Regions from separate parts of the Oikeobacillus pervagus genome, predicted to be linked through region 3. Evidence: riboswitches for the same ligand, from Rfam matches in the RefSeq annotation. Region 3 holds a riboswitch; each other region holds the start of a gene.

Region 1 (7,521 bases), on a different contig from region 3:
TTCTTTTTTCTCCGTTTGTTGGTTACAGGCTGCTAAAGAAAAAATAACGATGGCAGATAGTAATAATGACACCCATTTTATCCACGTTTTTTTCATTGTGATCCTCCTCTAAAAAATGCATTACAAGTGAGTTTTCTTTATCTTATGATTATGGTGAAAATGTGTGATAGCCTATAGAATATATTCATATTTTGTACCCATTATGGGGATCATTAGGCTTGTTAGGAGTTGTTGGTGATATGGAAGGTTTCTATTTTACTGGGGAAAAATATAGATTTCCCTCTCCAAATCCAAATGTAAAGATGTATATTATTACTTATTTGTCTGATGGATTGAAAGTGAAGGGGTTATTAGCAGAACCTAAAGAAAGTGGAGTTTATCCTGGTTTTTTATATTTACGTGGTGGAATCAAAAATGTCGGAATGGTTCGACCTGCGAGAATTGCACAGTTTGCATCTGAGGGGTTTGTTGTTTTTGCTCCTTTTTACCGTGGAAATCGGGGAGGAGAAGGGGATGAAGATTTTGCTGGGCGAGATCGGGAAGATGCTTTCTCAGCCTATCGATGGTTAAAAGAACAACCTAATGTTTTAAAAAGTCAAATTCATGTATTTGGATTTTCTCGAGGTGGGGTGATGGCCCTTTTTACAGCAATCTATATGGAGGGTGTAGCTTCTGTCGTTTCTTGGGGGGGAGTGACGGATATGACTTTAACCTATATGGAAAGAATGGATTTAAGAAGAATGATGAAAAGGGTAATAGGGGGGAGCCCGAATAAGTGCAAATCAAAATATGACGGAAGAACACCTTTATTTGAATTGGGGAAAATAACCTGTCCTGTTCTTATTATTCACGGACTAAAAGATGAAAATGTGTCAGCTGAACATTCTTTCCGATTAGAAAAAGGACTGCACCAACTTGGAAAAGAAGTGACAACATGGTATTTCGAGGATTACACACATTATTTTCCACCAGTTGTAAATAGACAAGTGGTTACAAATTTATGTCAATGGATGAAAAGTCAAGGTGAATCATGTTAGGATAGATGGGAGATCAATAGAGAAAGGGCAGGGGATGATCATGGGAATGCCTTTGGAATTTAATACAATGATTGTGACAAAAGGGGAAGAAATAAGAAAAGAAGAAAATGTTTTTGAATTAACGAAAACTGGATACCGTGTTTATCCATTACATATCCCCATTCACGTTCATAAATTTAAGGATGTAGAAGCGAGTGGGACAGCGATTATCGATCAGTTACAGTGGTCGAATGAAAAAACGGTAATTACTTATCATTTAATCTCCCTTAATACGACAAATTAAAAAAGCGAGACATTGTGTCTCGCTTTTTTAATTTACTGTGTTTCTTTTTTCTCAGTCGTAACTTACGAAATTGGTCCGCCAAGTTTTTCAATTTCAACCGCTACATTGTTAAACTTTTTGAAGTTTTCATTAAATTTCGCAGCAAGTTCTTTTGCTTTTTGTTCGTAAGCTTTATCATCTTCCCATGTTTTCACTGGCTGTAATACTTCATCAGGTACACCAGGCACATGTAAAGGAATTTCTAATCCGAAGATTTCATCTTTAATGGTTTCTGTGCTTTCAAGTTCACCAAGTAAAGCAGATTGAACCATAGAACGAGTATAGGCTAATTTTATACGATTACCTACACCATATTCGCCACCTGTCCAACCTGTGTTCACTAGGTAGACTTGAACATTATGTTCGTCAATTTTCTTCCCTAACATTTCCGCATAACGTGTAGCTGGAAGTGGTAAGAATGGTGAGCCAAAACATGTTGAGAATGTAGCTTCTGGTGAAGTAACTCCACGTTCTGTACCAGCTAATTTAGATGTATATCCGCTTAAGAAATGATACATTGCTTGTTCTTTTGTTAATTTACTGATTGGAGGTAATACTCCAAAAGCATCAGCTGTTAAGAAAATAATTGTATTTGGATGACCTGCTATACTTGGTGTTACAATGTTGTCAATATTTTGAATTGGGTAAGCAACACGTGTATTTTCAGTTAAAGTATTGTCATCATAGTTCGGAATGCGGCTATCTGGATCAAGAACAACATTTTCTAATACTGAGCCAAAGCGAATTGCATCGTAAATTTGTGGTTCTTTTTCACGAGATAAACCGATACATTTCGCATAGCAACCACCTTCAATATTGAAGACCCCGTTCGGTGACCATCCATGCTCGTCATCTCCAATAAGTCGGCGATGAGGATCTGCAGATAATGTTGTTTTTCCTGTTCCAGAAAGTCCGAAGAATAATGCGACATCCCCTTCAAAGCCAACATTGGCAGAACAGTGCATAGATAAAATATCTGATTCAGGTAATAAATAGTTCATAATGGAGAAGATTGATTTTTTAATTTCCCCAGCGTATTCGGTTCCACCAATTAATACGATACGGCGTTCGAATGATACGATGATGAATGTTTCAGAGTTGGTTCCATCCACTTCAGGATCTGCTTTAAAATCTGGAGCAGATAGTATAGTGAATTCTGCTTGATGACTTTCTAACTCTTCTTCCGTTGGACGAATGAATAATTGATGAGCAAAAAGGTTCTGCCAAGCATATTCATTAACTACTTGAATAGGTAGGCGATGTTTTTTGTCAGCTCCAGCGTACCCTTTGAAAACGAAAAGTTCGTCTTTTTGTTTTAAGTAATCCACTACTTTATTATATAAATGATCAAACGCATCTTTGGAAATAGGTCGGTTAACTGAACCCCAGTCAATTTTATCTTTAGTAGAAGGCTCTTCTACGATAAATTTATCTTTAGGTGAACGACCTGTATATTTACCAGTCTCAGCGCAAACAGCTCCAGCTTCTGATAAGATTCCTTCTTTACGGTTTAATACCTTTTCAACTAATTGAGGAACTGATGGTTGCATCATGACGTTTGCACCGTTTAATAATTCCAAAATTTCGCTTGAAACGCTTACAGAGTTCATAGATTTATAACCTTCCTTTGTCTGATTTTTATACGCTTATTTGTTCTAGAAATAGTATAACACATTCGAAGGAATAGTCTATACTATTTAAAAAATTTTTCTTTTGTTTTTTATTTTGTCACATTTTCTTAGAAAATGCTCATTATTTGTCGGAGAATATCTTTCACTAATATAATAAGGTAAAAACATGGTGGAGCAAGTTGTTATTTTAAAAAGACCCTATTTTAGGTCTAGTCAGATTCTTTTGTTGGATTTAGATCAGGAATCTGCTTTGTGTTTTTTCTTTGAGGGATTACATTGGTGCAATTGTTCATGTGATGAAAAACAGGTTGACATGAATTATAGACGTACGTTAACATTGTACCTTGAACGGATACTCTTATCCCGAGTTGGTGGAGGGACAGGCCCAATGAAACCCAGCAACCTGCTCTTGCAAAAACCGAGCGTATGTATAGATTTATTATTCTCTCGTCCATACTTCTTTTGTGAAATTGGCTGCGAAACGAGTTGGTTATTTTCACGCCCAGTTTTGAGAGAAAAGGTGCTAACCTGAAGCAAGGGATTCCCTTGAACGATAAGAGTGAAAGGCTAAAGTGTTACAATGCAACCTTTCCCTCAATATTATAGGAAAGGTTTTTATTTTTATTATGGCCTTGGTCGTTGGTAGTGATATTTTACCAATGTTTATAACATACTACTACGTAGGGAACGAGTACCGTGAGCATGATGTTTGTATAAAGTATTGATTCGGTTCACCTTTCCATTACGACACTATAAAGGAAGGGAAAAATTTTAGGGGAGGAATCTTTATGACAGTTAATCGTCGCCTTTTTACTTCTGAATCGGTTACAGAAGGGCATCCTGATAAAATTTGCGATCAAATTTCAGATGCTATTTTAGACGCTATTTTAGCGGAAGATCCAAATGCACGTGTAGCCGCTGAAACTTCTGTGACAACAGGGCTTGTACTAGTTTCAGGAGAAATTACAACATCTTCATATGTGGATATTACGAAAATTGTTCGTGATACGATTCGGGATATTGGTTATACACGAGCAAAATACGGTTTCGACGCTGAAACTTGCGGGGTACTCACTTCGATTGATGAACAATCTCCAGATATTGCGTTTGGAGTAAACGAAGCTTTAGAATCACGTGAAGGTCAAATGAGTGATGATGAGATTGAAGCGATTGGTGCAGGTGACCAAGGGTTAATGTTCGGTTTTGCATGTAATGAAACGAAGGAATTAATGCCGTTACCGATCTCATTAGCTCATAAACTAGCACGTCGTCTGACAGAGGTTCGAAAAGAGGAAGTTCTTCCATATTTACGACCTGATGGGAAAACACAAGTAACGGTTGAATATGATGAAAAAAATCAACCTGTTCGCGTGGATACGATTGTTCTTTCTACACAGCATCATCCAGAAATTACATTAGAACAAATTCAAAAAGATATTCGTGAGCATGTTATTAATCCTGTTGTTCCAAAAGAACTAATTGATGAAAAAACGAAATTCTTTATTAATCCTACAGGTCGTTTTGTCATTGGGGGACCACAAGGGGATGCAGGTCTTACAGGTCGAAAAATCATTGTGGATACGTATGGTGGCTATGCTCGCCATGGTGGAGGAGCTTTCTCTGGGAAAGATCCTACAAAAGTGGATCGTTCTGCGGCGTATGCAGCGCGTTATGTAGCAAAGAATATTGTTGCAGCGGGCTTAGCTGATAAATGTGAAGTTCAATTTGCTTATGCGATTGGAGTTGCTCAGCCAGTATCTATCTCTGTTGATACATTTGGTACTGGGAAAGTTTCAGAAGATGTATTAGTGAAAGTTGTTCGGGATCATTTCGACCTTCGTCCAGCGGGGATTATCAAAATGCTAGATCTGCGCCGACCGATTTATAAGAACACGGCGGCATACGGTCATTTTGGACGTACGGATATTGATCTTCCTTGGGAACGAACAGATAAAGCAGAAGTATTGAAAGAACAAGCTTTGAAATAATATGATAGGGGGAGTTACATTTACAATGTGACTCCTTTATTATTGTTATAAAATTTAGAACTATGGGTAACTTTTTGAAAATGAGCTAGAATAACTATTAACAAATCAATCTAATTTGTTACAATTTTTTTATGTTCACTATAAAATGGTAGAAGTTTATAGAAAGATAGTTTACATTATAGGTTAGGACTTGAACTTTATTTTTAAATCAAATAGAGAAGAGGATTTTCTATGTGTGGCTTTATTGGTTGTGTAAGAAATGTTTCTGCAAAAGAGATCGTATGTGATCAACAACAATTTAAACAAATGAATGATCTCATTGAACATCGTGGTCCTGATGATGAAGGTTTTTTTTCTGATGAATTTATACAATTCGGTTTCCGTCGCTTAAGTATTATTGACATCGAAAACGGTCATCAACCATTATCTTATGAGAATGAGCGATATTGGATTATTTTTAACGGAGAGATTTATAATCACGTAGAATTACGCGAAGGTCTTATCCAGTCTGGCTATGCATTCCAAACCTCTTCAGACACAGAGGTGATTATCGCCTTATATAGTCAAATAGGGGAAGAAGTGGTTGATAAGCTGCGTGGAATGTTTGCTTTTGTTATTTGGGATAAGCAGGAGAAAGTTTTATTTGGTGCAAGGGATGCTTTTGGCATTAAACCATTTTTCTATTTAGAAGAGGAAGATCGAACGTTTTTTGCATCGGAAAAGAAAAGTATTTTACTATCTTTAGAAAAAAAAGAATTTGATCATGATGCCTTGCAACATTATTTAACGTATCAATATGTCCCTGAGCCTTATACCTTAACAGCGAACATTAAGAAGTTGGAACCTGGTCATTGTTTTACGAAAAAACTAGGAGAAAAGATGAAGATTCGCAGCTATTGGAAAGCATCTTTCCGTCCTATTTTAAAATCAGAAGATCAATATATTAAAGAAATTCAAGATGTGCTACTTGATTCTGTCAATGTTCATATGAGAAGTGATGTGCCAGTTGGATCTTTCCTATCTGGTGGAATTGATTCCTCCATCATTGCTTCTATCGCTAAAAACTTCCATCCGAATATTAAAACATTTTCTGTTGGTTTCCAACGAGATGGATTTAGTGAAATTGATGTTGCGAAAGAGACAGCTGACAAGCTAGGTGTTGAGAACATTAGCTATGTCATTACACCAGAAGAATATATGAAAGAACTTCCGAAAATCATGTGGCATTTAGATGATCCATTAGCAGATCCAGCATGTGTTCCATTATATTTCGTTGCCCGTGAAGCTAGAAAACATGTGACCGTTGTTTTATCAGGTGAAGGGGCTGATGAACTATTTGGCGGATATAATATTTATCGAGAACCACAATCCTTGCAAGTTTTTAATAAAATTCCTATGATCTTGAAATCATTTCTCCGTCTCATAGCGAAAATGATGCCTGAAGGAATGAAAGGAAAGAGCTTTATTGAACGCGGAGTAACTCCAATGGAAGAGCGTTATATTGGAAATGCCAAAATGTTCACGGAACAAGAGAAAAGAAGTCTTCTCCGCCATTATTCCGAAGGCCTTGATTATCAAAAATTGACAAAGCCATTTTATATGGAAACAAAAGATTATGATCCTGTTGATCGGATGCAATATATTGATATTCACACATGGCTTCGTGGTGATATTTTATTAAAAGCGGATAAGATGACGATGGCTCATTCTTTAGAGCTTCGTGTTCCATTCTTAGATAAAGAAGTATTTAAAGTTGCTTCTAACATTCCAACCCAATTAAAAACAGCTCATGGAACAACTAAGTACATTTTAAGAAGAGCAGCTAAAGGTATCGTTCCTGATCATGTACTTGATCGCAAAAAATTAGGATTCCCAGTTCCAATCCGTCATTGGTTAAAAGACGAAATGTATGATTGGGCATTGGATCTAATTAAAAATAGTGGTGCGAATGAATATTTCCACCAAGATTATATTTTGAATTTATTAGAAGATCATGTTCAAGGGAAAATGGATAATAGTAGAAAGATTTGGACGATCCTTGTCTTTATGATTTGGCATGATGTCTATGTTGAGGAAAAATATGATTTTGGAAAGAAAAAACCAGAATATCAAGTGGGATAAAAAAAGAAGAGGATGAGGCTGTCCTAAGTAACTTAGGCGCCTTTCCTCTTTTTTATTGTTGGGGATATGGATATCATTAGCTTTTGAACTACCTTGCCTCGTTCCCTTTATTTCAGTCGAAACCTACGAAATTCGTACGCCGATGAACAGGCGCTTCCGCTTTTGATCGTCCAGCTCCAGCGCCTATCGTCTAGCGAATTTCTCCGTCTTTTCCCTACGATAAGTCAACATCAGCTCGAAAATACCTCGCTGTGTTTCCTTTATCTCAGTCAAAGACTACGAAATCCGTACGCCGATGAACAGGCGCTTCCGCTTTTGATTTTGATTTTTATGGAAGATAGGTGATGGCTTGTCTTCCCATTTGAATCCAAGATTTTTCGAAAGTTTGGATTGGTTGTTTTTTGTTTTTTGTATTTGTAAGG
Region 2 (7,521 bases), on a different contig from region 3:
CTGAAAGGTGAGATTGATAAAGTCGTTAAAGAGGAATTAGCTTATGCAGCGGGTAATTAAACAAATTGTCTTCTACGTCCTCTTTATTGTCATTTGGGAAATGAGTGTACGTGCTGGTGGATGGGGCCCAGACATCATGCCAAAACCGACCGATGTATGGGAGGCTCTTATCCAAGGATTCATAGACAAAACACTTATTTATGATTTAGGTGCAAGCTTCCAAAGACTATTGATTGGATTAACGATCGCACTTATTCTAGGGACATCGTTAGGAATTTTATTGGCTAAATCGCAAACAGCAGATGACACATTAGGATCACTTATTCTAGCTCTTCAGAGTGTTCCTAGTATCGTTTGGCTGCCACTAGCAATCATGTGGTTTGGATTGAATGAAAAAGCGGTTATTTTTATCGTCGTTCTCGGTGGAACATTAGTCATGACAATCAATATGCGAATTGGTATTAAAAATGTTTCCCCACTGTATATTAAAGCCGCACAAACAATGGGTTCTTCCGGATTTGATTTGTTTATCAAAATTATATTTCCAGCTTCGATCCCGTATGCGGTAACAGGTGCAAGACTTGCATGGGCATTCGCATGGAGAGCTTTAATGGCGGGGGAAATTTTAAGTACAGGTCCTGGTTTAGGATACACGTTAAAATACGCTTCAGACTTTGGAAATATGAGCTTGGTCATTGCGGTGATGATCTTGATCGGAGTTATTGGTACAATTGTCGATTTACTATTTTTCCAACGTGTTGAAAAGAATGTGATGAGACGTTGGGGATTAGAGCAAGCATCGTCTTAATAGTTGCTAAAGCATCTTCTTCATGTGTTATTAACCGACAAATGTAGGGATTTTACCATTAGAATGTTAAGAAAGGGGATAAAATGATGAAAAATTTCATGAGTTTTTTCGCGGTAGTCTTATTATTACTAGCAGGTGTCCTAGCTGGTTGTAGTTCGGAAAAAAGCTCAGGTTCAGACGACGGCAAGAAAAAGGTTGTCATCGGCTTTTTCCCAAATATTGACCATGTTCCAGCAATGATTGCAAAGGAAAAAGGATTGTTTGAAAAAGTATTAGGGGAAGATGTGACTATTGAATATAAAACATTTCCCGATGGCGGTGCTTTTATGACGGCCCTTAAGACAGGGGATATTTCAGCAGGTTTAGTAGGACCAGGTCCAGTGATGAATCATTTTGCGAATGGAGCCGATGTGAAAATTATTGCAGGCGGATCTTCTGGTGGAACGGTCGTTGTAGCAAGTAAAAAAAGTGGCATTCAAACCGTTGATGATCTAGCAGGTAAGACATTTATTACTCCTGGGGTTGGATGTACACATGATGTTCAATTTGAAACATTTGCCAAGGACTACGGTCTTAAATCTACTCGAATCGGTGGAACGATGAAACATACTACTGGAAATCCAGCACAGTATGCAGGGTTGTTTCAATCAGGAAAAGTTGATTTTGCTTCCGTTCCTGAACCATGGGCTTCCTTGCTAGTGAAAGAAGTAGGTGCAAAGGTCATTGTTGACAGTGATAAAATTTCTTTTGGCACGACTTTACCTAACTCCGTTTTAGCTACAAGTGGAAAATTAATTAAAGAAGATTCAGCATTAGTAAAAAAAATAGTGGATGCTCATAAAGAAGCCATTCAATTTATTAATGAGAATCCAGAGGAAGCGAAAGAAATTGCCATAAAAACTATTAAAGATATTACAAAACAAGAATTAGAGAAAGATATTGTAGACCGTTCTTGGGAAAGAATTCATTACACATCTGAAGTAAATGCAGATGTTATTCAACAATTTGCCGATTCTTCCTATGATCTTAAGTTTTTAAAAGATCAGCCAAAATTTGCAGAACTAATTGATAAACAATTCTTAGAAAATAAAAAAGTAACAAAAAAATGATTGCATTTTCTCCACCAATCCGTTAAATTAATAGAAAGACAGAAATTTTTGAAAATTTAATATTTTCTTATCAAGAGAGGCAGAGGGACTGGCCCTATGAAGCTTCAGCAACCGGCTAATTAAAAGAGCAATGGTGCTAAATCCAGCGAACAATCCTAGTTCGAGAGATGAGAAGAGGAATCTTGTTGACAAAAGCCTTCTTCTTACAGAAGGCTTTTTTATTTTTACTTAGAGGTGAGAAAATGGGTTTTAAAGACATTCAAACAAAGTTAACTCAGATTGGAAACAGAAGTGAAAACATTACGGGAACCGTCAATCCACCTGTTTACTTTTCTACTGCTTATCGACATGAAGGGATTGGGGTGTCGACGGGCTATGATTATGTTCGAAGTGGAAATCCAACTAGAGACATTTTAGAAAAGGCCATTGCCGATTTAGAACATGGAGATGCTGGCTTTGCATTTAGCTCAGGAATGGCGGCGATTCAAACGGTTCTTTCATTATTCGATTCTGGTGATGAATTTATCGTATCAGCGGATCTTTATGGTGGAACGTACCGCCTTTTTGAACGGGGATGGAAAAAATATGGACTATCTTTTGTCTATGATGATTTTCAAGATTTAACTAAGACAAGGGAGAAGATCACAAACCAAACGAAAGCTATTTTTGTTGAATCTCCGACTAATCCGATGATGCAAGAAGTGAACTTAGATGAGGTCGCTCATGTAGCAAGAGAAGAGGGGGTGTTATTGATTGTGGATAATACATTTTATACTCCTTTTATTCAGCAGCCTATTTTTTCAGGAGCTGACATTGTGATTCATAGTGCAACAAAGTATTTAGGGGGACATAATGATGTGCTTGCGGGACTTGTCGTTACTAAAGGGGAAGAACTTTCGGCCAAACTAAAAGAATATCAAAATTCAATTGGTGCAGTATTATCTCCATTTGATTCGTGGCTTCTTATTCGTGGAATGAAGACATTAGGTTTACGAATGGTTCAACATGAAAAAAATGCTCAAAAAATAAGTGAATTTTTACGATGTTGTGACGATGTGAAAGATGTTTTATACCCGGGACGCGGTGGGATGCTTTCTTTTCGATTGCAGAAAGAAGAATGGGTCAATCCATTTTTGCAAAACTTACAGCTGATTACATTTGCAGAAAGTTTAGGAGGAGTAGAAAGTTTTATCACCTATCCGGCAACACAAACCCATATGGATATGCCTTATGAAGTACGTTTGGCTAATGGAGTTTGTAATCGGTTGTTAAGGTTTTCTGTTGGGACGGAGGGAACCGAAGATTTAATCAGGGATTTACAAAACGCGTTTAAAAAAATGAAGGAGTGAAGAAGAATGACTCATCAATCGTATACATTTCAAACTCAATTGCTTCATAACCAACATAAATTTGACAAGGAAACAGGAGGGGTAAGTGTTCCAATCCAGCTTGCTTCTACATTTCATCAGCCAGATTTTGATCAGTTTGGAAAGTATGATTATAGCCGATCGGGAAATCCGACAAGAGAGGCATTGGAAGAAATGATTAGCCAACTTGAGGGAGGGGTTAAAGGATTTGCTTTCTCATCTGGAATTGCAGCAATTTCTACGGCATTTCTTCTTCTTTCAAAGGGTGATCATGTACTTGTTACCGAAGATGTTTATGGTGGAACGTACCGGATGATTAACACTGTGTTGAATCGTTTCGGAATTGAACATACATTTGTCGATATGACGGATTTGGACACAGTTGCTTCAAATATTCAAGAAAATACAAAAGTGATTTACATGGAAACACCGTCGAATCCACTGCTCAAAGTGACCGATATACAGGGGGTCGCCAAATTAGCGAAAGCCAATGGATGTCTCACCTTTTTAGATAATACCTTTTTAACGCCTGCCTTACAGCGACCGCTAGACTTAGGGGTAGATCTTGTTCTTCATAGTGCGACGAAATTTTTGGCGGGGCATAGTGACGTACTTGCTGGATTGGCCGTTGCGAAGGATGAAGGATTAGCCCAACAATTATACGGATTACAAAATGCCTTCGGAGCAGTATTAGGAGCTCATGATTCATGGCTTGTTCTTCGGGGATTGAAGACACTTCACGTACGATTGAAACAATCATCAGAGTCTGCAACGAAAATAGCGAACTATCTAAACAACCATTCAAAAGTAGATGAAGTGTTTTATCCTGGACTATCCACTCATCCTGGACATTCCATTCAAACGCGGCAAGCAGAAGGACCTGGGGCTGTTCTATCGTTTTCATTAAGAAATGAGGAAGCTGTAAGAAACTTTATTCAACACGTTCGAATTCCTGTTTATGCTGTTAGTTTGGGGGCGGTAGAGTCGATCCTATCCTATCCCGCTAAAATGAGTCATGCTGCAATGCCAGAAGCTGAAAGAAAGAAAAGAGGAATTTCTAACGGACTATTAAGATTGTCAGTAGGTCTTGAAAATGTCGATGAATTAATAAAGGATTTTGAACAGGCATTCATTCATGTTCCGGAATCCTCAGTAATTGTATAAAAAAAGGAATTTTAGGCCTTTAAAACTGAGTAAAAACATAAAAATACTATGATCTATTTAGAGGAAACCTTCAATGTACAAGAGATGAAAGAAGCTCTTCATTGAAGGTTTTTTTTATCCGCCTCGTAACGAACAGTAAAGCTTCACTGAATAGAGCTTTAAATTATCTTTATAAGCATTGCGGGATTACTGTTTCGTTCAATTAGGATAGAATAGAATTGATAAAGTAATTAGAAAGGGGTCGAATAGATCATGACATATCCAAATACGAAAGAAACGATGAATTTAATCCAACAACTAACATCAATTCCAAGCCCAACTGGAAATACATATAAGGTCATTCGCTTCGTGGAATCCTATTTGAAAGAAACAGGATATGAAATGAAGAGGAATAATAAGGGGGGATTACTCATCACGATCCCCGGTGAAAATGAAAAACGCCAACGTTTTTTAACGGCACATGTTGATACATTGGGGGCTATGGTGAAGGAGATTAAAAAAAATGGCCGATTGAAATTATCCATGATTGGGGGATTTAAGTGGAATTCAGTTGAAGGGGAGTATTGCCAAATTGAAACGAGCTCCGGAAAGTTATTTTCAGGAACAATCTTAATGCATCAAACCTCTGTTCATGTCTATAAAGAGGCAGGGGATGCAAAAAGAAATGAGGAGAATATTGAAGTTCGCATTGATGAAGTGGTCAAAAATGCCGAAGATGTTCGTGCTCTTGGAATCGAAGTAGGAGACTTTGTTTCTTTTCATCCTCGAGTAGAAATATCGGACAGTGGGTTTATCAAATCTCGTCATCTTGATGACAAAGCAAGTGTTGCCATTTTGCTTCAATTAATTAAAAGAATAAAAGAAGAAAAGATTCGTTTGCCTTTTACAACCCATTTTTTAATTTCAAATAATGAGGAAATCGGATATGGAGGAAATTCCAATATTCCTGTTGAAACGGTTGAATATTTAGCAGTTGATATGGGAGCGTTAGGAGATGGGCAAGCATCAGATGAGTACACAGTTTCAATTTGCGCAAAAGACTCAAGTGGCCCATATCATTTGGGGTTACGAAAACATTTGATTCAATTAGCCGAAGAAAATAACATTGATTATAAAGTAGATATTTATCCTTATTACGGTTCAGATGCCTCAGCAGCTATTCGAGCTGGAAATGACATTATTCATGGATTAGTAGGTCCTGGAATTGATGCTTCTCATGCATTTGAACGGACACATGAATCCTCATTACACCATACTGAAAAACTTCTCTATGCATACGTACAATCAAAGGCAGTTGAATGTTAATGGATGAATCCCTTAGTCCCGAATGATCTTGGACTAAGGGATTCTTTCAATGTTTGAAAAACTAGTTGGTCTAAAGGAGATTCATCCCTTAAAGTCTACATGAGCATTCCGGCTATGGCTGCACTTAATAAAGAAGCAAGTGCCCCTGCTAGAACAGCTTTTAAGCCTAAACGAGCGATATCCCCACGGCGATTCGGAGCTAAGTTCCCGAGTCCACCTAAAAGAATGGCCATGGAAGAAATATTAGCAAACCCACAGAGGGCAAAGCTTACAACTGCAACGGTTTTATCAGATAAATTAGGTATTTCTGGAGCGAAATTTGAATAGGCGACAAATTCGTTAATAATTAATTTTTGCCCGATAAAATTTCCAGCCTGTACAGCCTCATTCCAAGGAACCCCAATGGCAAAAGCAAGAGGCGAAAAGATATAACCTAAAATTAGCTCTAATGAAAGATGTTCTACCCCAACTAGTCCTCCGAGAAAACCTAAGATCCCGTTAATTAAAGCAACTAATGCAATAAAAGCAAGAAGCATTGCCCCAATATTTAGAGCTAATTGAAGTCCAACACTTGCTCCGCGTGCTGCCGCATCGATGACATTGGTCGATTCAGAATCTACATCCATTTCAAACTCTTTCGGCTCTGGGATATTTTCCGTTTCTGGGATAAATAATTTCGCCATGACTAGGCCAGCAGGTGCAGCCATAAAACTTGCGGCTAATAAGTATTCCAGCGGAACACCAAGTAAGGAATATCCGATTAATACAGAACCGGCAACAGAAGCTAAACCACCAGTCATAACCGCAAATAATTCAGATTCAGTCATTTTATTTATATATGGCCGAATAACGAGAGGAGCTTCTGTTTGCCCTACAAATATATTAGCCGCTGCTGATAATGATTCCGCTTTTCTAGTACCAAGAAGTTTAGATAAAAAACCGCCAATTATTTTGATGAAAAATTGCATGATACCTAAGTAATAAAGAACAGATATTAAGCTTGAGAAGAAAATCACAACAGGCAACACATGAAAAGCAAAGACAAATGTAATGTTCGATTCTTTGGTGAAAAGTCCACCAAAAAGGAAGTTAATTCCTTCATTTGAATAATTAATTATGGCGTTCACAAGCATTGTTAAATTTTCCATTTGTTCCTTTCCCCAATCCCACTTTAGAACAATGAAAGCAAATATTAATTGAATCGCAAGTCCACCTAATATAGTACGCCATTTAATGTTCGATTTATTAGTTGAAAAAATAAAACCAATTCCTAGTACAACAAGAATTCCAATAATTCCCCATAAAAAATTCATGTTTCTCCTCCAACTTCCATTTTAAATAATTCTTTATATTATACCACGTACGATGGGCAGTAAAACTCTCTCACTTCAAATAATGAGAATCTAAAGAAGCTTTAGCCCCTTAAATGTTTGAAGACGGACAGGACATAGCGTTCTTTAGCTCAGAATATTTTGTGAAGTATGATCCCTAGCCGAATGAAGGTTTTTTTATGAAAAAAACTTTATCTAACTTGTAATGTATCCCATTTTGCTATTAAATATAGTATGCTCTAAATATCCATTTTCATTTATGAGGTGAGTCTTTTGAAAATCCGAAAAACGGTCATAGAAGAACAAGAAGTTCATGTTTATATTTATGAGAATAAAAAAGAAGAATATATTCTAGTAGCGCTACCCGAAAAAGAATGGTCCTTTTCTTTTTCGTATGAAGAAGCGGGGGAGGAATTGAATCAAAAATTAAAGCATTC
Region 3 (7,521 bases):
TTTCCTGTCTAGGGAAGGTGAATCGTTCCATTTCCGTTTTTTCATCTTCTGGATCATAAATGATAACATCATCCCCATCGGATTGGGCAGGAAAAAATTGATACAGAGCCGCTGTTCGTAATTTTCCGGAATATAGAAAGGAATCGACCATTTCCTTCAAAGCAAGTGCACGGGAATCTTTCTCTGCTAACAGTTTATCTACCTTTCCCTTTAAGCCAAGGTGATGGCCAATTAAGGTTTGCAAATTAATATAAGGAGTTAAATGAGCAATTGAGTAATCACGCAATACCCGTTTTCTCATGTCTTGAGGTTTGAAAACCGGCACATCAGTTCGGACCGTTTTCTTCGGCTTCTCTAAGACCGCCACATGATTAGAAGATTTCATTGTTGCTCTATAAGCTTCCACTTCCTTCCGCTTTTGTTGTTGAGCGACTAATTCAGTTAAAAGCACTTGTTTTTCCTCTTTATTTTGTAAGCGATTCGCCAAAGATAATCCTTCCATGGCATCTTTCGCATATAAAACAGGACCTTCGTAATTGGTTGAAATCTTTGTTTCGGTAAACCGTCGAGATAGGGCGGCACCTCCGACCATCACGGGTACATCAATTTCAAACTGCTTAAAATCTTGGACTGTCAAGACCATTTGTTGAGCAGATTTTACAAGGAGACCTGAGAGACCAACGATATCTGGTTTTTCTCTTTCAATCGCCTGAATGAGTTCATTAGGTGATACCTTAATACCGAGATCCACGACAGTAAAACCGTTATTACTTAAAATAATATCCACTAAGTTTTTCCCGATATCATGTACATCGCCTTTTACAGTGGCTAAAATGATTTTTCCTTTTCCAGCATCATCTGTTTTTTCCATTAAAGGTTCTAGAAAGGCAACAGCTGCTTTCATGACTTCCGCACTTTGTAAAACTTCGGCAACGATCAGTTGGTTGTCGTTAAATAATCTACCGACTTCTGCCATCCCATCCATTAATGGGCCATTAATAATGTCTAATGGACTGTCAAAAATCGTTAACGCGTTCTTTAAATCGGGAATTAACCCTTCCTTCGTACCCTCCACAACATAATAGCTTAAGCGTTCTTCAACCGTTTTCGGTAATTCACTTTCTTTCTTTTCTTTCTTCTTATCACGATAAAAGTCGGCGAAAACCGCAAGCGATTCATCAGATGTTTTGAATAAAAGATCCTCCGCCATCTTAATTTCATCATCAGGGATAGAGGCAAAACGTTCTAATTTTTCCGTATTCACAATCGCGTAATCCAGTCCAGCCTGGGTACAGTGGTATAAGTAAACGGCATTTAATACTTCACGACCAACAGGAGGGAGACCGAATGAAACATTACTTACACCGAGAACGGTTAAACAGTTAGGCAGATGTTGTTTGATTAAACGAATCCCTTCTACTGTTTCAGTTGCAGAGCCGATATATTGCTCATCCCCAGTTCCGACAGGGAAGACGAGCGGGTCAAAAATTAAATCTTCTGGTTCCATTCCCCATTTATGAACAAGTAAGTCATGGGAGCGTTTCGCAACTTCTAGTTTCCGTTCACGTGTCACAGCCATTCCGGTTTCATCAATTGTTCCGACGACGACGGCAGCTCCATATTTTTTTACGATCGGGATGACTTTTTCAAATCGTTCTTCGCCATCTTCTAAATTAATAGAGTTAATAATCGCTTTCCCTTGTGAGAATTTCAATGCTTCTTCGATTACCTTCTCATCTGTAGAGTCAATGACAAGTGGAACTTTCACTTTTTTCACGACTTCCTGGATGAACTGGCTCATATCATGAAGTTCATCGCGATCAGGGTTGGCTAAGCATACATCGATGACATGCGCACCGCCTTTTACTTGAGCACGTGCAACTTCTGCTGCTTCTTCATATTTTTCTTCGATGATGAGTCGTTTAAATTTCCGCGATCCGATGACATTGGTTCTTTCTCCGATAAATAATGGTCTCATTGAATCATCGTAAAGAAGCGGTTCAATACCGGAAACTGCATGTCCATGTGGCTTTTTTTGCGGAACACGAGGTGGATATTGACTTACGACTTCTCGAATGGCGCGAATATGTTCAGGTGTCGTTCCACAACAGCCACCGACAATATTTAACCAACCTTTCTTGGCAAACCCTTCAATTTTTTTCGCTAATGATTCGGGGGATTCATGATAACAGCCCTCTTCATCTGGAAGACCTGCATTTGGATAGCAACTCACAAATCCTTTTGATAAATCAGAGAGTGAGCGGAGGTGGTCCGTCATAAATTCTGGTCCAGTCGCACAGTTTAAGCCAACAGATAAAGGTTTCATATGCTCAACGGATAAATAAAAGGATTCGATATTTTGTCCCGCTAATGTCGTTCCCATTGGCTCAATAGTCCCTGAGATCATGATAGGGACTTTCTTACCTGTTTTTTCAAAAGCTCTTTCAATCCCAATGAATCCCGCTTTAACATTGAGCATGTCTTGGCTCGTTTCAAGTAAAAGTAAGTCACATCCGCCATCGATCAACGCTTTCGCTTGGATTTCAAAATTTTGACTTAATGTATCAAAATCAATCCCACCCGTCACCGACAAGGTTTTGGTAGTGGGCCCCATTGCCCCTGCAACAAACCGAGGGTGGTTAGGAGTTGAATATTGAGAAGTGCAATATTTGGCAATTTCAACCGCTTTTTTATTGATTTCATAGGCTTGGTCACCTAGACCATATTCATTTAATACGATGGGAGTACCACCAAACGTATTTGTTTCAATAATGTCAGCACCGGCCTCTAAATATGCCATATGAATTTTCTCGAGTGTTTTGGGTGAAGTGATGTTCAAATATTCATTGCAGCCATCATATTCCTCACCGCCAAAGTCCTCTGGAGAAAGATCGGCTTGTTGTAGCATTGTTCCCATTGCACCGTCAATAATTAATATTCGCGATTGTAGTTCTTTCTCAATTAAATGTTGAATGGACATGGACAATCCCTCTTTCTAACTTTTTGGCATCTAGCTCATGGATGTATGTGACCAATTCTTCCGTCATATCATACCGAAGAAATGGAGTGATTAAATAAATCCCGTGGAAAAGTTCGTGAGCTGTATTAATTAATTCTTTGGCAATCGAAATTCCTTCTTGATGTGACCGCGTTTTGTCATTTTCACAAGCTTTCATCCGGTTAAGTGTTTCTTCGGAAAGTTTAATCCCGGGCACTTCGTTATGCAAAAATTCCGCATTTTGTGAACTTGTTAATGGCATAATTCCGATATAAATTGGAGTGGATAAATGCTTAGTTTTTTCATGGATTTCAATAATTTTTTCTTTCGTAAAAACAGGCTGGCTGATAAAGTAATCGGCCCCAAACCCAATTTTCTTTTCCAATCGTTTGACTGCTCGATCTAAAATGCGAACATTTGGATTAAAGGCAGCGGCAACTGAAAAATTTGTTTTTACTTTTAATGATTTCCCTGAAAAAGAAATCCCTTCATTCAATTGTTTGATTAGCTGGATGAATTCCAGACTAGAAACGTCATAAACAGAAGTGGCTCCTGGAAAATCCCCGACCTTTGTTGGATCTCCCGTAACAGCCAAAATATCATGAAGACCTAAAGTATGTAATCCCATTAGATGAGATTGTAGGCCAATTAAATTTCGGTCACGACAAGTGATGTGGACAAGCGGACGGATTTGATCATTTGACTTTAATAAAGTTGCCATCGCCATGTTGCTAATTCTTGGGGATGCAAGGGAGTTATCGGCCATCGTAATCGCATCAATTCCCGCTTCTTGTAAACATTTTGCTCCTTCAAAAAAAGATGTGGTGTCTAAATGTTTCGGTGTATCCAATTCAACGATGATAGAACGTTCATTTTTCGCTTTCTCATGGAGGGGAGGCACTGTCGATATTTTTCTGGATTTCACCAAAATTGGTGTTTTCTCTTTTACCTGCTTTTCTGTAATCGGATGTAACCCCTGTAAGGCTTTTTTCGCCGCAGCGATATGTTTCGGTGTAGTCCCGCAACATCCGCCAATAAGACGAGCACCTTCATTTCTTAGTTTAACAGTAGCCTTTCCAAAATAGTCAGCTTCTGATTCATAGACAATCCTGTCATCGACCACATCCAGAAGGCTTGCATTCGGATAAGCAGATAAGAAAGCTTTCTTTGGTAGGGCGACTTCTTCCAATGCTAGAATTGTATGATGTGGACCTAGTCGGCAGTTAACGCCAACGACATCCGCCCCCAAAGCTTCTAACTGGCATAAAGCGTCGTTTAATGGCAACCCATTTTGTAGCACACCTGGTTCATGCATCGACACTTGAGCGATGATGGGGAGATCGGTCATTTTCCGAGCTGTATGCACAACCGTTGTAATTTCCTCTAAATCATAATATGTTTCCAATAGAAGGCCGTCGATATCTTCGCTAAGTAAACTTTCGGCTTGTTCGCAAAAGGCGACCACAATCTCTTGAAGAGTAGCATCACTTTTTCGAACACCTCGAATGCCACCAATCGTCCCAAGAACGAATGTGTCATTCAATCCAGCTGCTTGCTTTGCAATTTGAACCGCTGCTTTATTTATTTTTTCTCTCTTATTTTCCAATCCGTAACGAGCTAATTTTAACGAGTTTGCACTATACGTATTCGTTTGGATGACATCCGCTCCTGCTTGAATATAATCTTGGTGAATCCGTCTAATGACGTCGGGCTGTGTTAAGTTTAATTCTTCATAACAAAAGTCAATCCCATATGAATAAAGGAGAGTACCGATTGCGCCATCAGCAGTAAGCACTTCCTCTTTTAGTCGATCCAATAGATTCAATCTCAGTCACTCCTTTTTCCAGATTTCAATAATAAAAAAAAGCCTTCTATAATAAGAAGGCTTGATTGGCTGTAATCATTTCCTCCTTATCTTCCAAACTACGATTGTTGTAGTTTGCTGGATTTAGCACCTGACCAATTGGCTGGTTGCTGAGGTTTCTTTGGGCCAGTCCCTCCACCTCTCTGGATAAGAACAACAATATTAATTTTGACTATAATCATATGCTATCTAGGATTAATCGTCAAGGTGTAATTTGAAATTTCTGAAATATCTTTATAAACCCCTTTTACTTCCTATCGGTTAACAGTATTTACAGAATTAGTTTTTCAAGGAGAAATCTTCTTGTATATCTTGAAAATTCAGGCTATTTAAAAGGGATTGATGAAACATGAAAAGACGTACTATACTATGTGTATATTTGAAATTCAGGGAAGTGCCAACTAAAGGCCCTCCTATTTCTTTGCAAAAGGCTTATTTTGTTCCTTTATTGAATCATAGCAGATTGTGATGGATCATCGGCGGAAAAATCAGATGGAACTTATTGTGAAACATCGTATTTTTTCCTGAAATCAACCATCTTTTAAAAAAAGTCATCGAGAAAGGAGGACATAAAAGATGAATCAGTTTCGCTATTCGTTATTTGTTTTGATTGGGGCATGTAGTTATGGGATCCATGCCTCTATTGTAAAACTGACGATTGCAGCCGGATTTACAGTCGGTCAAGTGACAGGAAGCCAGTACCTTTTTGGACTTGCCATGTTGATGGCTGTTTATTTTTTTACAAAAAGAGTAAAAATGAGTTGGAAGGATGTCAGTTCTTTAATGACGGTCGGGTTATTGCTTAGTGCGACGGGGATTTTTTATGGATTGAGTTTAGCAAGGGTACCGGCGTCGATTGCAGTTGTGATGTTATTCCAATTTACGTGGATTGGAATCTTAATTGAAGCGATTTATCATCGAGCAATGCCATCCAACCAGAAATTGATTTCTGTTGTTTTTTTATGGGCTGGAACATTGTTAGCTGGTGGAGTTGGTTCGACGAATTTTCAATGGGGAGAACATTTGGATGGTGTCGTATATGGGTTGCTTGCGGCGATCACGTTTGCACTGTTTATTTTTTACAGTGGGAAAGTAGCACCTGGTGTACCGACGATTCAACGAAGTGTTTTTATTACAAGCGGGGGGCTCCTTCTCGTTCTTTTCTATGTTTCACCGATCTTGATTGTAGATGGGGTCTTGACTACTGGATTATGGAAATATGGCCTATTATTAGGGATATTCGGAACGATCCTGCCAGTTGTCTTCTTCGCGATTGGAACACCTAAGATTGATTCAGGATTAGCGACGATTGTAGGGGCAGCTGAGCTTCCAGCAGCTATTGTCGCAGCTTTATTTATTTTGGGGGAAGCAGTTTCCTTCCTACAAATGACCGGAATCATGATTATCCTTATTGGGATTGCTATTCCACAAATTCATTTTCCAACCCATCGTCCGAAACGATCATTTTCAAGATAATAAATCATCCATCCTCATTGGCTAGTCCGATGGGGATTTTGCTTTTATTCTCAGAAAGATGGATATATAGGAAAAGAAGCGCCAGGTGATTAAAAAAAAGACTGCTTCACCTTTTGAAATAATCGGAAATAATATTTAAACTCGTCAAATAAAAGATGATCATGCTCAGAAAAATCAAAAGCGGTCAAAAATTGAGCTAATACATCTTCCTCAACATGATCAAGCATGGCGGAAATTTCAATCGGCCCCCTCAAAGAATCGTATAAATGGCCGCAATTACAAGTGTGAAATGTATAAGCGATTTGTTGTTCAGTCATCGATGAATCCTCCTTTGGTCTTATTATGTCCAAAAATACGGAGTTTTAACTTGATTATTCCATATAGGGGAAAAATGGGGGGCGGATTAGATAAATATGCAAGGAAATAGTCAAATGCCAGCGAACTAACGTCTCGAAATGTTCGGCGAAGAGGTGCACGGTGCAAATATCGTTAGAAGAAGCGCATAAAATCTCTGGAAATAGGCATATATGCTGGGAAATGGGCAAATCCGCATAGAACAAGTGCAAAAGCCCTCGGGAAATCATCAAATATCATTGGGAAATAAGCAAAACCCCGTGAGCAAGCCTCACAGCGATTAAAAAGTAATGTTCGGATGGGAGGTGCAAATATTGTGAGAAGAAGTGCATAAAATCACGGGAAATAAGCATATACACTGGGAAATGAGCAAATCCGCATAGAATAAGTGCAAAAGCCCTTGGGAAATCATCAAATATCATTGGGAAATAAGCAAAACCCCGTGAGCAAGCCTCACAGCGATTAAAAAGTAATGTTCGGATGGGAGGTGCAAATATTGTGAGAAGAAGTGCATAAAATCACGGGAAATAGGCATATATGCTGGGAAATGGGCAAATCCGCATAGAACAAGCGCAAAAGCCCTTGGGAAATCATCAAATATCATTTGGAAATAAGCAAAACCCCGTGAGCAAACCTCACAGCGATTAAAAAGTAATGTTCGGATGGGAGGTGCAAATATTGTGAGAAGAAGTGCATAAAATCACGGGAAATAAGCATATACACTGGGAAATGAGCAAATCCGCATAGAATAAGTGCAAAAGCCCTCGGGAAATCATCAAAAGCCTAAGGGAAATATGCAAATCCCTTAAACGAGCACCGGTATTTTTTA
Region 4 (7,521 bases), on a different contig from region 3:
ATGTCTATTGGTACAATTCGAAATATGAGAGATATGGCCATTTATTTCAAGGACGATTCAAGAGTGAAAATGTGGAAGATCAAACGTATTTCCTAACGGTTCTTAGATATATCCACCAAAACCCCATGAAAGCAGGCTTGGCCAAAACCGTATTGGAAAGTAAATGGACAAGTATAAATGAGTATCTGTTCAACGCGGATATAGTGGATATCGATTTTGCACTAGATTTATTTTCCTCAGAAAGAAACAAAGCGATTCAAATGTTCATGACATATATGCAACAGCAGAATCATGACCAATGTTTAGATGATCGTGTAAAAGTGAGAATGACCGATCATGAAGTAAAAGAGTATTTGTGTAAATGGGGAATTACAAATAATAGTGAATTGCAGCAAATGGAAAAGGACAAAAGGGATGCTGTATTAGTCAAACTAAAAAAGCTGAAAGGTGTAACAATTAGACAATTATCAAGAATAACGGGAATATCAAAGAGTGTCATTCATCGTGCTCGTTAATAGGGGACAGGTTCCTTGTCCCACTTGACTCGCCCCCATTGCCATGCGAGCGGCGAAAGGGGAGATCAACGTGCCCGTTAAGAATGGGGGCAAGGATAGACCTCTTCGTGGAGTAATTGGTATTAAACAAGAAATGGGACAAGGAACCTGACCCCCTGCACCCCTGTACTCCACAAAAAGAAGCCCCGATAAGCTGTAAATACCTTATCGGGGCCCTTTTTCTGTATATAGGGGAAGGGGACAAGGAACCTGTCCCTCCGTCTCTTAAAGAATGGTTACATTGCGCCTCTAATGATTTCCATGACTTCTTCTAATTTAGGTTTGCGTGGGTTTGTTAGGGCTGTTGCGTCTTTCATAGCGTTTTTCGCTAATGTTTCAATGTCTTCTTCTTTGGCTCCTAATTCTTTGAAGCCTGATGGGATGTTTAAGTCGCGAGCTAGGCGTTCAATTGCTTGAATTCCTTTTTCAGCTGCTTCGCGATTACTTAAACCTTCGACATTTTCACCAAGGTAATAAGCGATGTCTGCATAACGTTCTACTCTTGCAATCAAGTTGAATCGGCATACATGTGGAAGTAGGATCGCATTACATACACCATGAGGGAAGTTATAGAATCCGCCAAATTGGTGTGCAATTGCATGTACATAACCTAAAGAAGCATTATTAAAAGCCATACCTGCTAATGTTTGAGCATAGGCCATTTGTTCACGCGCTTCCATATCTTTACCATTTGCTACTGCGCGTGGTAAGTATACAGGAATTAGTTTAATTGCATGGATCGCTAATGCATCTGTAATTGGCGTAGCAGCAGTAGAAACATATGCTTCAACTGCATGTGTTAAAGCATCTAATCCTGTTGCAGCTGTTAGACCTGGAGGCATTCCAGCCATTAAATCAGGATCGTTAATGGAAAGAGTCGGTGTTACATGTTTATCAACAATCGCCATTTTTACTTTTCGTTGAACATTGGTAATGATCGTGAATTTTGTTAATTCACTACCTGTACCAGCTGTTGTGTTAATTGCCACAAGTGGTACCATTGGTTTTTCAGAAACATCGATTCCTTCATAATCTTCTATTTTTCCACCATTAGCGGCTACTAGTGCAATTCCTTTACCTGCGTCATGTGAACTTCCTCCCCCAAGAGTTACTACACTATCGCAGTTTTCATTATGAAAAGCTTCAAGTCCTTCTAATACGTTTTGATCAGTTGGATTTGGTTCTGCTTTTGGAAAAATAGCAATATCTAAGCCAGCTTCACGAATAATGCCAGCAATTTGCTCAGATAGTCCTAATTGATGCAAACCAGCATCTGTTACTAATAAAGGTTTTTTTACACCAAGGCCAGCTAATCTAGTTCCAACCTCGTTTACAGATCCTGAACCAAATAAGTTGACAGAGGGCATATGAAATGAGCTTTGAGTGTTTGTCATAGTAATTTCCTCCCAAACGGATTAATTTGATTTGAATTCCTCCAAAGAATTCTGTCCCCCTATTTGCAAGTGAAAATTTCACCTCCAATAGTATATGTTATTCTGAATAGAATATCCAGGAAAATGCCAGGTGCCAGGCACCATCCAGAAACTGGATGGTGCCTGGCACCTGGTTTTTTTTACCTTCCTTGAAATTCTTCTTTTATGGTGGTCAGTAATTTTGTATTGGTGAGTAGTTGGAGTCCGGTTAGGGCTAGTGCTTTGGCTCCTTTTATGAGTGCTTCATCGCCTTTTTTGGATGCGGCTGCTTCTCTGAAAGGGATGGTATGAGCAATGAGATCATCGGGGCCAATTTTTATATAGGGGTGAATGGTTGGGACTACTTGACTAATATTCCCGGCATCTGTTGAACCAATTCCACCCCAAGCGCCTGTCGCAATGGTTTCTCCTAGTTCTTCAATGACATGATGAAACACTTCATTAAATTTTTCATTCACTAAAAGATTATCTACTGGATTTTGGAAAGCGATAATATTCAGCTTTGCACCAGTTGCTAGTGCCGCTCCTTCTGCTACAGCTTTCACTTTCTTTGTCACTTCATTTAAATGTTCTCTTGTATCGGCACGTATGTAAAATCGAGCTTTTGCATACTCTGGAATAATATTTGGAGCATCACCGCCATGTGTAATAATTCCGTGAATGCTCACATCTTTTTTCAGCTGTTGTCTTAAAGCATTTATTCCGTTGAAAAGTTGAATCACCGCATCCAATGCATTGATTCCTTCATGAGGGGCAGCTGCTGCATGAGCGGATTTTCCAATAAACTCAAAATCAAGCGGGTCAACAGCAAGGGATGTACCACTTAATCTTGTCTGATTAGATGGATGGATCATCATCGCCGCATCAATTCCCTTGAGCAATCCGTGTCGAACGAAGCTTCCTTTAGCACTTCCGTTCGGCCCGCCTTCTTCAGCAGGGGTGCCTAATACGACAACTTCTCCACCCGTTTTATCTAATGTCTTACTTAAGGCAATCGCAGCTGCTACACTTGTCGTCCCAATGATATTATGTCCGCACGCATGCCCAAGTCCAGGAAGAGCATCATATTCCGCCAGAAAAGCGATGGATGGTCCTTTTTTCGCTGATTTTTTGCGAGCAAGGAAAGCTGTTTCATGACCTGCCACTGCCTTTTCGACTGTGAAACCTTCTTTTTCAAGAAGATCTATTAATAGACCAGATGCGAAAAATTCCTCATTCCCAATTTCAGGGTTTTCGTGTATTTGATGACTTGTGGAAAGAAAAAGTTCTTTATTACCTTCCACATTTTTAATAATTGTTTCTTTTAACGAACTAATCACTTCTACGATTGATGACATCATGTTTCCCTCCTCTAATGGATCATGTGCTTACCAGCCAATTTTACTTAATGGAATAAAGGTTGGAATTTGACTTCCTTTGTATTCCTTCTCAATCAATTCCGCTACATCATCTTCTTGATATAGCTCTGCCAGTCTTTTTAACGTTTTATTGTTTTTGTCTTCTTCTCTCGTTGCGATAATATTGACATAAGGAGTAGCAGTTTCACTCTCATGGAAAATAGAATCCTTCGTTGGGTTAAAACCTGCATCTACAGCGATTCCATTATTGATAATCGAAGCAGCCACATCAGGGAGAACACGTGGAGTTTGAGCTGCGACTACTTCAATAATTTTCAAGTTTTTTGGGTTTTCAACGATATCCTCTAATGATCCAGTCCCATCGAAGCCTTCCTTTAGTTTAATAAGGCCTGATTCTTGTAGTAAAAGAAGAGCTCTTCCCATATTGGATACATCGTTTGGCACTGCAATTTTACTGCCATCAGGAATGTCTTTTACCTTTTTGTATTTTTCTGAGTAAATCCCCATTGGAGCCAGAACCGTTGTAGCAATAGGAGCTAATTTCAATTTATGTTCCGCGATAAAACTGTCGAAATACGAAGCGGTTTGGAAGGCGTTGGCATCCAGTTCCCCTTCAGCTAGAGCGATATTCGGTTGAACATAGTCCGAGAAACGAACGATTTCAACTTTAATCCCTTCTTTTTCTGCCTTTTTAGCAACATAGTCCCAAACACGGTTATCCGTCCCGCTTACACCTACTTTAACTTCTACTTTTTTCTCGCTACCGCTCTTTTCATTGGAACAACCTACACTAAAGATGGCTAATGTTAAAATTGCAATGGAAAGTAATAATTTCTTCATTTTCTTTTTCCTCCTACTTATCGTCTTCTAATTTTTCTTGCAAGGATGTTTCCAAAGGACTGTAAACCTTGTACCATCACGATTAAAATTCCCACTGTCACCAACATGGTCACCGTATCAAAGCGTTGATATCCATATGTAATAGCAAGGTCACCAAGTCCGCCCCCGCCGATTGCTCCGGCCATAGCAGATGCACCGACTAAACCAATGGTTGCAATCGTAAAAGCTAGGACAAGAGAGCCAAGAGCTTCTGGAATTAGGAATCGAACTATGATTTGTCCAGGCGTTGCTCCCATTGCTTCCGCTGCTTCAATTACACCTGGATCCACTTCAAGTAGAGAATTTTCTATTAATCTAGCAATATACGGCCCAGCATAAAACACTAGCGGCACGATTGTAGCAGTCGTCCCAATCGATGTCCCCACAAGAAATCTAGTGATCGGAATAATCGCGACCATTAAAATGATAAAGGGGATGGAACGGAAAATATTGATAATTCCACTTAGTACATTGAAAACGAGCAAATTCTCTAGTAAATGACCTTTCCGGGTTACAACGAGCAGGACCCCGAGTGGCAACCCAAGAACGGCCGAAAATAAAAGTGAGAAGGACACCATTTGAACGGTTTCAATCAATGCTTCTGTGATTTGCTCTGAATTAACTAGCATGTGTGATCACTTCCTTTATCGTTATTTGTTCATTGTTGATATACATTAACGCTCGGTTGATTTCATTATTCGATCCTTGAAATTCGACAATTAAGTTTCCAAATGAAGTTCCTTGGAGTTCCGTGATATTTCCAAAAAGAACATTGATATGGATATCGAATTTTTTGGAAAGGGTTGATAATAATGGGCGACCTGCTGAGTTTCCAACAAAATTAATTCGAAATATGTTCTGTGCTCCAGCATTTTTTTGGATGGTTTCTTTAATGGAATCGGGAATTTGGTCATTCATGACGGTGCTGACAAAATTTCTAGCTGTCTTTGTTTTCGGTGATGAAAAAACGTCAAACACTGTCCCTTCCTCAATGATTTTTCCATTCTCCATGACAGCGACACGATGGCAAATATCCTTAATGACTGCCATCTCATGGGTAATGATTAGAATCGTAATGTTGTATTCCTGATTGATTTTTTTCAGAAGCTGTAAAATGGAACTAGTCGTCTGCGGATCAAGGGCTGAAGTCGCTTCATCACATAGCAGGATGGATGGCTGAGTAGCAAGTGCCCTAGCAATCCCAATCCGCTGTTTCTGACCACCTGATAGTTGGTCCGGATAACTATTGGCTTTATCTGAAAGCCCAACAAATTCAAGAAGTTCATATACTCGCTTCTTTATTTTCTCTTTCGGAACTTTAGCTAATACGAGCGGCATGGCCACATTCGCAAATACGGTTTTGGAATTTAAAAGATTAAAATGTTGAAACACCATCCCGATATTTCGTTTGACTTCGCGGATTTCCTTCGCAGATAAAGCGGTTAGATCATGACCGTCCACCAACACTTTCCCTGATGTTGGCTGCTCCAACCAGTTCACACATCGAAGTAAGGAACTTTTACCAGCACCACTAAACCCAATCACTCCGAAAATTTCACCGGCATTTATTTTTAAATTAATCCCATTTAATGCTTTCACCTGATTTCCACCACTGTTGTACACCTTATTTACATTTTGAAACTCAATCATATTGCTTCTCTCCTTTCAATGCTGTTGGGCCATCACACGTTTTTTCTTTGTTTTGGACAAATGAAGAAAACCTTTCAAGTAATCTAAAATAGATGATTTACTAAACAGATGTGAAAACTATGAATTAACTTACAGAAATCACCTTGGCGTTTAGAAGGGGAGTTGATACTTATTAGAACAACAAAAAACCCTCTTCTTGAAAAAAGAAGAGGGTAAAATGTATAAGACTAATCCTCTTCTTATCTTTCAAGCCTAGCTTGCTGGAATTGGCACGGTACAAAAAATGTCCGTTGCCGAGGTGTCATAGGGCCAGTCCCTCAACCTCTCTGGATAAGAAGTATTTTCCGTATTCAATTGATAGTATGATGAATACATTACAACATTCAAAAAACAAAGTCAATGGAATTTTTCAAAAGAGTAGGATTTATCTAAAAAATGGTGAATATGTGTACTTTAAAACAACGAAGCCTGTTGGTACGATAAAGAATGTATGCTAAATTAAGTTTGTAATGAAAATGGTTGGAGGAATTATGAAGAAGTTCAAACGAAATATTAAAAGGTTTTTCTTATTTTTATTTATTTTAATTGTGTTCATGTATCTAAATAATAGTTCTTTCCTTACTAAGTCTAGGAATGAATCTCCTATATTATTGGCACATAGAGGAATGGCACAAACCTTCCCAATGGAGGGAATTGCCAATGATACATGTACGGCTAAAAGGATTTATAAACCAGAACATCCTTTTTTGGAGAACACGATTCCCTCGATGGAAGCCGCCTTTAAAGCAGGTGCCGACATTGTAGAATTAGATATAAAGCCTACGAAAGATGGGCAATTCGCTATCTTTCATGACTGGACTCTAGATTGCCGGACAGAGGCAGAGGGAATGGTTCAGGACTATACAATGGCAGAACTAAAAAAACTGGATGTTGGCTACGGATATACAGCTGATCATGGAAAAACTTATCCCTTTCGCGGGAAAGGAGTGGGGCTGATGCCTTCCCTAGATGAGGTATTAGAATATTTCCCAGAGGAGTCATTCCTAATCCATATCAAGAGTGCCGAACCGACAGAAGGCATTCAACTGGCAAAACACCTTTCGAAACTCCCTGAAAAACGTTTAAATCAGTTAACCGTTTACGGAGATGATCAACCTATCCATACATTGAAAAAACAATTACCCAACCTTAGAGTCATGTCAATGGCCACGTTAAAGAGTTGTTTACTTCCTTATCTAGGGATAGGGTGGACAGGTATGATTCCATCCGCGTGTGAGAACACCCAACTGCATATCCCAGAAAAATACGCACCATTATTATGGGGATTTCCTAATAAGTTCTTGAATCGTATGGAAAGCGTAAATACTCGTGTAATACTAGTCGCAGGTGACGGAGGATGGTCGGAAGGTTTTGATCAAAAACAAGATTTAAAACGACTTCCCGAAAATTACACGGGTGGTATTTGGACGAATCGTATTGATGTGATTGCTCCAATTATTGAAAAAAAATCAGAGCCATTAAAACAATGAGAGATTTAAGTTTAAAAAGAGTTGATTTCTTATGATAGAGGAAATCAACTCTTTTGATATTTTCTTAGGATGCAAGAAAAGTGGCAACTCTATTAGGAAAAGATCAATATAATAGAGG

Evidence for each region. Region 3 has a riboswitch for S-adenosylmethionine ahead of J2S13_RS09955 (bifunctional homocysteine S-methyltransferase/methylenetetrahydrofolate reductase). Riboswitches for the same ligand answer to the same signal wherever they lie in the genome.
Region 1: linked by a shared signal. The riboswitch ahead of metK (methionine adenosyltransferase) and the one ahead of J2S13_RS09955 (bifunctional homocysteine S-methyltransferase/methylenetetrahydrofolate reductase) in region 3 are both predicted to bind S-adenosylmethionine.
Region 2: linked by a shared signal. The riboswitch ahead of J2S13_RS06195 (methionine biosynthesis PLP-dependent protein) and the one ahead of J2S13_RS09955 (bifunctional homocysteine S-methyltransferase/methylenetetrahydrofolate reductase) in region 3 are both predicted to bind S-adenosylmethionine.
Region 4: linked by a shared signal. The riboswitch ahead of J2S13_RS11445 (methionine ABC transporter ATP-binding protein) and the one ahead of J2S13_RS09955 (bifunctional homocysteine S-methyltransferase/methylenetetrahydrofolate reductase) in region 3 are both predicted to bind S-adenosylmethionine.

What each region holds. Positions count from the first base shown of each region.
Region 1 is NZ_JAUSUC010000026.1:33,624-41,144, reverse strand. It holds gene J2S13_RS10845 (ABC transporter substrate-binding protein) at 1-96, opposite strand, end outside; gene J2S13_RS10840 (alpha/beta hydrolase family protein) at 240-1,037, shown strand; gene J2S13_RS10835 (DUF2584 domain-containing protein) at 1,078-1,320, shown strand; gene pckA (phosphoenolpyruvate carboxykinase (ATP)) at 1,383-2,969, opposite strand; SAM riboswitch class I at 3,346-3,550, shown strand; gene metK (methionine adenosyltransferase) at 3,779-4,978, shown strand; gene asnB (asparagine synthase (glutamine-hydrolyzing)) at 5,210-7,099, shown strand; gene J2S13_RS10815 (C39 family peptidase) at 7,428-7,521, opposite strand, start outside.
Region 2 is NZ_JAUSUC010000011.1:66,022-73,542, reverse strand. It holds gene J2S13_RS06210 (ABC transporter ATP-binding protein) at 1-60, shown strand, start outside; gene J2S13_RS06205 (ABC transporter permease) at 44-808, shown strand; gene J2S13_RS06200 (ABC transporter substrate-binding protein) at 895-1,917, shown strand; SAM riboswitch class I at 1,982-2,091, shown strand; gene J2S13_RS06195 (methionine biosynthesis PLP-dependent protein) at 2,160-3,266, shown strand; gene metC (cystathionine beta-lyase) at 3,273-4,448, shown strand; gene J2S13_RS06185 (M42 family metallopeptidase) at 4,701-5,753, shown strand; gene J2S13_RS06180 (NupC/NupG family nucleoside CNT transporter) at 5,849-7,066, opposite strand; gene J2S13_RS06175 (YueH family protein) at 7,358-7,521, shown strand, end outside.
Region 3 is NZ_JAUSUC010000023.1:14,667-22,187, reverse strand. It holds gene metH (methionine synthase) at 1-2,980, opposite strand, end outside; gene J2S13_RS09955 (bifunctional homocysteine S-methyltransferase/methylenetetrahydrofolate reductase) at 2,958-4,823, opposite strand; SAM riboswitch class I at 4,907-5,016, opposite strand; gene J2S13_RS09950 (EamA family transporter) at 5,439-6,338, shown strand; gene J2S13_RS09945 (hypothetical protein) at 6,428-6,655, opposite strand.
Region 4 is NZ_JAUSUC010000030.1:463-7,983, reverse strand. It holds gene J2S13_RS11470 (transposase) at 1-515, shown strand, start outside; gene J2S13_RS11465 (iron-containing alcohol dehydrogenase) at 791-1,948, opposite strand; gene J2S13_RS11460 (M20 family metallopeptidase) at 2,128-3,324, opposite strand; gene J2S13_RS11455 (MetQ/NlpA family ABC transporter substrate-binding protein) at 3,355-4,185, opposite strand; gene J2S13_RS11450 (methionine ABC transporter permease) at 4,203-4,853, opposite strand; gene J2S13_RS11445 (methionine ABC transporter ATP-binding protein) at 4,843-5,874, opposite strand; SAM riboswitch class I at 6,111-6,211, opposite strand; gene J2S13_RS11440 (glycerophosphodiester phosphodiesterase family protein) at 6,405-7,403, shown strand.